2 regions of the Bacillus spongiae genome follow, and region 2 is predicted to be linked to the other one. Evidence: a T-box and tRNA genes for the amino acid it is inferred to sense, from the RefSeq annotation. Region 2 holds a T-box; the other holds one or more tRNA genes.
What was found. The T-box of region 2 lies ahead of tyrS (tyrosine--tRNA ligase). A T-box ahead of a tRNA ligase gene usually reads a tRNA of that ligase, here a tRNA-Tyr.

Region 1: it has a tRNA-Tyr gene. The T-box ahead of tyrS (tyrosine--tRNA ligase) is inferred to sense a tRNA for this amino acid. The anticodon was not compared.

The regions. Positions count from the first base shown of each region.
Region 1 is NZ_JBBAXC010000003.1:145-3,541, forward strand. Features, by position in the region: rRNA gene rrf (5S ribosomal RNA) at 156-271, shown strand; tRNA gene WAK64_RS04165 (tRNA-Asn) at 279-353, shown strand; tRNA gene WAK64_RS04170 (tRNA-Ser) at 357-448, shown strand; tRNA gene WAK64_RS04175 (tRNA-Glu) at 460-534, shown strand; tRNA gene WAK64_RS04180 (tRNA-Val) at 541-616, shown strand; tRNA gene WAK64_RS04185 (tRNA-Met) at 697-770, shown strand; tRNA gene WAK64_RS04190 (tRNA-Asp) at 777-853, shown strand; tRNA gene WAK64_RS04195 (tRNA-Phe) at 889-964, shown strand; tRNA gene WAK64_RS04200 (tRNA-Thr) at 977-1,052, shown strand; tRNA gene WAK64_RS04205 (tRNA-Tyr) at 1,063-1,147, shown strand; tRNA gene WAK64_RS04210 (tRNA-Trp) at 1,153-1,226, shown strand; tRNA gene WAK64_RS04215 (tRNA-His) at 1,238-1,313, shown strand; tRNA gene WAK64_RS04220 (tRNA-Gln) at 1,353-1,424, shown strand; tRNA gene WAK64_RS04225 (tRNA-Gly) at 1,428-1,502, shown strand; tRNA gene WAK64_RS04230 (tRNA-Cys) at 1,511-1,584, shown strand; gene WAK64_RS04235 (GNAT family N-acetyltransferase) at 1,923-2,396, opposite strand; gene WAK64_RS04240 (right-handed parallel beta-helix repeat-containing protein) at 2,761-3,397, opposite strand, start outside.
Region 2 is NZ_JBBAXC010000016.1:101,291-104,687, reverse strand. Features, by position in the region: gene tyrS (tyrosine--tRNA ligase) at 84-1,346, opposite strand; T-box leader at 1,410-1,626, opposite strand; gene WAK64_RS17520 (transglycosylase domain-containing protein) at 1,771-3,397, shown strand, end outside.

The DNA of each region.
Region 1 (3,397 bases), on a different contig from region 2:
ATGTGCGACAAGCACATAGGAGCTGTAGCTGGACAGCGTAAGAACGGTGATTACTCACTCTTCATCAATCTTTATCTAGTTTTGAGGGTAAAATTTAAAAAAACTCTTGAAAAATATATTAAAAGCTGTATAATAATACTTGTCTTTGAAAAAAGTCTGGTGGCAATAGCAAAGAGGTCACACCCGTTCCCATACCGAACACGGAAGTTAAGCTCTTTAGCGCCGATGGTAGTTGGGGGCTTCCCCCTGTGAGAGTAGGACGTCGCCAGGCATAATGTTCCGCAGTAGCTCAGTGGTAGAGCTATCGGCTGTTAACCGATCGGTCGCAGGTTCGAATCCTGCCTGCGGAGCCAATTGGAGAGCTGTCCGAGAGGTCGAAGGAGCACGATTGGAAATCGTGTAGACGGTTACCGCTGTCTCAAGGGTTCGAATCCCTTGCTCTCCGCCATCGAGTATTATGGCCCGTTGGTCAAGCGGTTAAGACACCGCCCTTTCACGGCGGTAACACGGGTTCGAATCCCGTACGGGTCACCATTATACGGAGGATTAGCTCAGCTGGGAGAGCATCTGCCTTACAAGCAGAGGGTCGGCGGTTCGATCCCGTCATCCTCCACCATTAATGTTTAACTTTCAAATATCGCTTAAAATATTTGAAAAATGAAATTACATAGTTATTAATTTTCACGCTATTATCGTCGCGGGGTGGAGCAGTCTGGTAGCTCGTCGGGCTCATAACCCGAAGGTCGCAGGTTCAAATCCTGCCCCCGCAATACATTGGTCCGGTAGTTCAGTTGGTTAGAATGCCTGCCTGTCACGCAGGAGGTCGCGGGTTCGAGTCCCGTCCGGACCGCCATAATATAATTAGATTCACAAAAGTCATGATTAAATGGCTCGGTAGCTCAGTTGGTAGAGCAATGGACTGAAAATCCATGTGTCGGCGGTTCGATTCCGTCCCGAGCCACCATTTAAAAATCATGCCGGTGTAGCTCAACTGGTAGAGCAACTGACTTGTAATCAGTAGGTTGGGGGTTCAAGTCCTCTTGCCGGCACCAGATCATTTGTGGAGGGGTAGCGAAGTGGCTAAACGCGGCGGACTGTAAATCCGCTCCCTCAGGGTTCGGCGGTTCGAATCCGTCCCCCTCCACCATTTATAGGGGCATAGTTTAACGGTAGAACGAAGGTCTCCAAAACCTTTGGTGTGGGTTCGATTCCTACTGCCCCTGCCAATTAAATAATGGCGGCTGTGGCGAAGTGGTTAACGCATCGGATTGTGGTTCCGACATTCGTGGGTTCGATTCCCATCAGCCGCCCCATTTTATTCACATAAGTAAATAGATGGCATATACTATTATTGGGCTATAGCCAAGCGGTAAGGCAACGGACTTTGACTCCGTCATGCGTTGGTTCGAATCCAGCTAGCCCAGCTTGCGGAAGTAGTTCAGTGGTAGAACACCACCTTGCCAAGGTGGGGGTCGCGGGTTCAAATCCCGTCTTCCGCTCCAATTTAAATGGCGGCATAGCCAAGTGGTAAGGCAGAGGTCTGCAAAACCTTTATCACCGGTTCAAATCCGGTTGCCGCCTCCATTTTGACTGTATGGCAAAATGAGCAGACAAATAAGATTTTAAATGTACTTTAGCATTAAAAATCGATATACATACTTATAACCAACAATACACATAGAATGTATTGTTTTTTTATGTTCGATTTGAGCAATTTAGTCATATCGACATAAAAAGTCCTCTTTCTTATCGATATGTAGTTTAGGTATTGTGGAGAAAACTTAAAGTAACAAGATAAATTACGTTTACATTTTAATTTACAGGTTAAATCACACAGTAAAAAGCACGCAAACAAGCTCAGAGTTTACTGCTCTGAGCTTAAGGTTAATTTCATTAAAATCTCCGATAATTGAATAGTATTGTTAATTATCTTTAATCATCGTTATGAACTCTGCAAAGTCAGTTGTGAACTTGTCCTTCTTTATGAATCCTAGTTTCTCGTATAAATTAATAGCTCTGTCGTTAAATGTTGCAACTGATAGTCTTATAGGGATCCCCGGGGAGTTTTCTTTTATGTGGTTCATTATATATGTACAAAATTCATACCCGTATCCTTTTCCTACATAATATGGGTCCATTCCAAGACCCATATCTACATACTTATCATTATATACACCATGTTTATGTCCAACCGGGATTTGAGCTGACTCCCCTATACATAAGTAACCAAAGATTTTATTATTTTTGTCAATGATAGCTTGATAAGAACCATCAAGCAGTTCATTTATTCCTTCTTCAGTTATATCATTATTATAAAAATCATATGGTTTTTCATATCTCCAACTTAGGATAGTTTTAGCTGAATTAATATCCATTTTCTTAATTGTTAAGTTCATAGTACCCCTCATTTCTACGGTTTATGTTGCACTAAAGCTATCAATACTGTTCTTTACAAAAAAGGTCAATTTCTTGTATTTAATTATTAACAACTACTTCTATAGTATGATATTTCCCTATCAAGAAATATAACTTGTTGAATCAATATTTTCTGTTTAAGAGATTATACGTAAGAAGATTATTCTAATAATACAGGAAACGTGCCATCAAGGCCTGTCAAATAAGTTGAAGAGGGAGGAGAAAAAGAACATTGTTGAGGCGTTCATATTGCTGTTAACAAGATTACTTGTTGGAATAGGGAAATACATACGAGGGGGAGGAAACTCTACTATGGTGAGTCGAAATGACACGAATATGATTCGTTTAAGTACAAAGTTCTGGTGGGAAGCTATTCCCGCACTTGTTGCCGTTAAAAGTGTTGTTTTCGTTAGCTGGAGGGGTAGCTTGAATATCAAATAACGAATTGTTAAATGCCTTGTTGAACCTAATTGTGTTATTTGTTGCAAATTCCATCACATTGATACCTGAAAGATTGTTATTACGTGTTAAGTTTGAGTCAATAACATTATCATCAGAAGAGATTAATATTCCAGTCTCACTGTTTCTGCATGACATGTTTTCAATAATCATATTATTGCTATTGACGTCAAGACCTCTTAAACCATTGAGGAATGTATTCCTAAAGGCAATACTGTTGTTTCCTAAAAAGCAGCCGGTTAAACCAGATTCCTTGAACAAGTTATGGATTAATATGTTATTTATACCGCCGTTAAAACCTCGATCATTATTTGTCATTTTACAATTCATAATACAATTGTTTCTGCTAGCTAATATACCGACATCTGCATTATTTGCTACCTTACAGTTTAATATGAGATTGTTTACTCCCAAAATAATAAGACCTCTCAATGTATTAAATCTCGATTCGATTTCTTTTACAACATTATTTTCATAAGTAAACTCAATTAGAACACCAGAATCCAAAAATCCCTGAACCGTA
Region 2 (3,397 bases):
TCACTATATTTTGCCATACAAAAACACCCCAAAAATTAGTTTTTAACTCTAACTTTTGGGGTGCAGAACCTCGGCAGATTTTTTTATTTATATTGAACTAGAAAATATTTCTTTTTCCCTCTTCGAACAATAGTATATTGTTGATCGATTTTATCTGATTCCTTTATGATGTAGTGTAATTCCGTCGTACGTTCACCATTAATATAAATGGCTCCATTTTGAATATCTTCTCGTGCTTGGCGCTTAGAAGGTGAAATCTTGGCAGCTATGAGCAAGTCAATTAATCCAATCTCTTCTGCCTTATCTTGTTGAAATGAAGGAAAATCCTTAAATCCTTGTTTAATTTCAGATGATGTTAAATTTTTCACATCTCCACTAAAGAGAGCATTTGTAATCTTAATTGCTTGCTCTAATCCATCCATACCGTGAATGAGCTTTGTCATTTCCTCAGCTAACGCCTTTTGTGCTTTACGCAAATGCGGCTCTTCCTGTAGCGATACTTCTAATGCTTCAATTTCCTCTCTAGACAAAAAGGTGAAGAACTTTAAGTACTTTAATACATCTGCATCGGCTGTATTAATCCAAAATTGATAAAACTCATACGGAGTCGTTTTTTCTGGGTCTAACCAAATAGCTCCACTTTCTGTTTTTCCGAATTTCGTTCCATCTGATTTAGTGACAAGTGGAATCGTTAAACCGAATGCTTTCGCTCCCTCTTCCTGAGTCTTGCGAATAAGTTCAAGTCCTGTCGTAATATTTCCCCATTGGTCACTGCCACCAACTTGAAGCTTACAATTATGATGCTCATATAAATGCTTGAAGTCCATTGCTTGAAGAATGGTATACGTAAACTCGGTAAAAGAAATACCTGAATCGAGACGAGAAGAAATCGTATCTTTGGCAAGCATATAGTTCACCCCAACATGTTTACCAAAATCACGTAGGAAAGTCACCACATCCATTGAGCCAATCCAGTCATAGTTATTGACCATAACCGCACCATTATCACCTTCAAAAGAAAAGATTTGCTTGAGTTGTCCTTTTAAACAAGATACATTATGTTCAACCTGATCCATTGTTTGTAGCTTTCGTTCCTCTTTCTTTCCACTTGGATCCCCAATTAGACCTGTTGCCCCACCGACTAATACTAGCGGTGTATGTCCATGAAGTTGAAAACGTCTTAACGTTAGGAAAGGAAGTAAATGACCGATGTGCATACTATCTGCTGTAGGGTCAACACCACAATAAATCGCTATTTTCTCGTCAGATAGTAACTTTTCTAGCCCTTCTTCGTCCGTTTGTTGATATATGATTCCTCTCCATTCTAACTCACTCAATAATTCCATTTTTAAATTCCTCCTACTAATACTCTATATTGTATTGAAAGCATAAAAAGCGTCCCTGCAATATGCAGGGACGCTATATGCGCGGTACCACCCAACTTAAAGAACTAATTCTTCATCTCATCATAAAATAACGGTCTTCCCGTTTACTGCTACTACTATCATTATTCACAGTAAAAGCTCTAGGAGGTAATTCACTCGCATATTTGTACTGATTTTCACCAACCATCAGCTCTCTAAAAACAGGGATATGCTCGCTACTTCATCCTTTCATAGCCAGTTTCTTATTCATTTGTTATAATTATATATTAAGTTATTTAACATGAAGTAAGTGTAAATGTCAAATGTATCATGAATTTAATAATCCTATCATATTCAGCGTGACAAAATATGCTATAATGTATGTGATTTCGGGGGGATTGTATAAATGAATAAAAAATGGAACCTAATCAAGGAGAAAGCCAGTCTTGTCACTAATTTCTTTCAAAATAAAAAGGTTCGTAAAAGCACGAGAATTACATTCGGCGTCACTTGGAATTTACTCCTTGTTTTTCTCATCTTAATGACGATGGGATTTACATTTGCCGGAGGAGTAGGGGCTGGCTATTTCGCTTCACTCGTGAAAGACGAATCAATTCGATCATACGATAGTATGAAAAAAGACATATACAACTATGAAGAAACGTCAAAATTATATTTTGCTGATAATCAATTTTTAGGACAGCTCAGAACTGATTTAGAGCGTGAAGAAATAGAAATTGAAGACGTGTCAGAGCACTTAATTAATGCGGTAATCGCCACGGAAGATGAATACTTCGAAGAGCATGAAGGAGTCGTCCCAAAAGCGATTCTTCGAGCTATTTTCCAAGAGTTCACTAATTCCAACGTTCAATCAGGTGGTAGTACACTGACACAGCAATTAATTAAAAACCAAGTATTAACAAACGAAGTCTCATTTGAGCGAAAAGCAAAAGAAATTTTACTTGCCCTTCGGTTAGAGCGTTTCTTTGAGAAGGAAGAGATTCTTGAAGCTTATCTTAATGTAGCCACTTTAGGCCGAAATTCATCAGGCCGAAATATTGCTGGCGTGCAATCTGCCGCACAGGGGATTTTTGGGGTCAATGCGAAAGATTTAACCATACCTCAATCAGCTTTTATTGCAGGACTTCCACAAGCCCCATTTTCTTACACACCATATACAACCATGTCTGAAGACGGCACCTTAAAAAGTGCGGAAGGGCTTGAACCTGGTTTAACAAGAATGAAAACCGTATTAGCCCGCATGCTAAAGGAAGGTTATATAACGGAAGAAGAATACGATAATGCCGTCAATTATGATATTGTAAAAGATTTTATAAAGCCGAAAGAGAATCCTGCAGAAAAATATCCATATTTAACGCAAGAATTAGAGAATAGAGCAAAAGAGATTATCGCTTCGATTCTGGCAGAAAAAGACGGCTATACAGAAGAAGATTTGCAAATGGATGGAGAGCTAGCAGAGAAGTATACTACGCTTGCCGATCGAGATATGCGTCAAAATGGCTATGAAATTCATTCGACCATCATGAAAGATATATACGATGCTATGCAGGTGACGAAGAACGATTTTTCAGACTATCATCCTACTCGAACGGTTGAAGAAACAGATCCTGAAACAGGAGAGACGATTAATAAAGATGCTCCCGTTCAGGTCGGTGCCATTATGATTGAAAATTCTAGTGGAAAAATCCTTAGCTTTGTCGGTGGCCGCGACCATGATATACAAGCACAGAACCATGCAACACAATCCGAACGGCAAAATGGATCTACAATGAAACCCCTCATTGTCTATGCTCCAGCACTTGAGCTTGGGTTAATTGCACCTAACACGCCTGTACCCGATGTAAGTTTTACAGCAGGTAAATGGAATCCGAAAAACTATACTAGTACGGTATATGGATTAATGCCTGCGAGATCAGCAGTTGCTCGTTCAACCAACCTAGCTGCCGGAAGAACATATTTAAAATTTATAGACCAACTGCCTGCTAAAAATCTGGACAAAATGGGCTTTACGT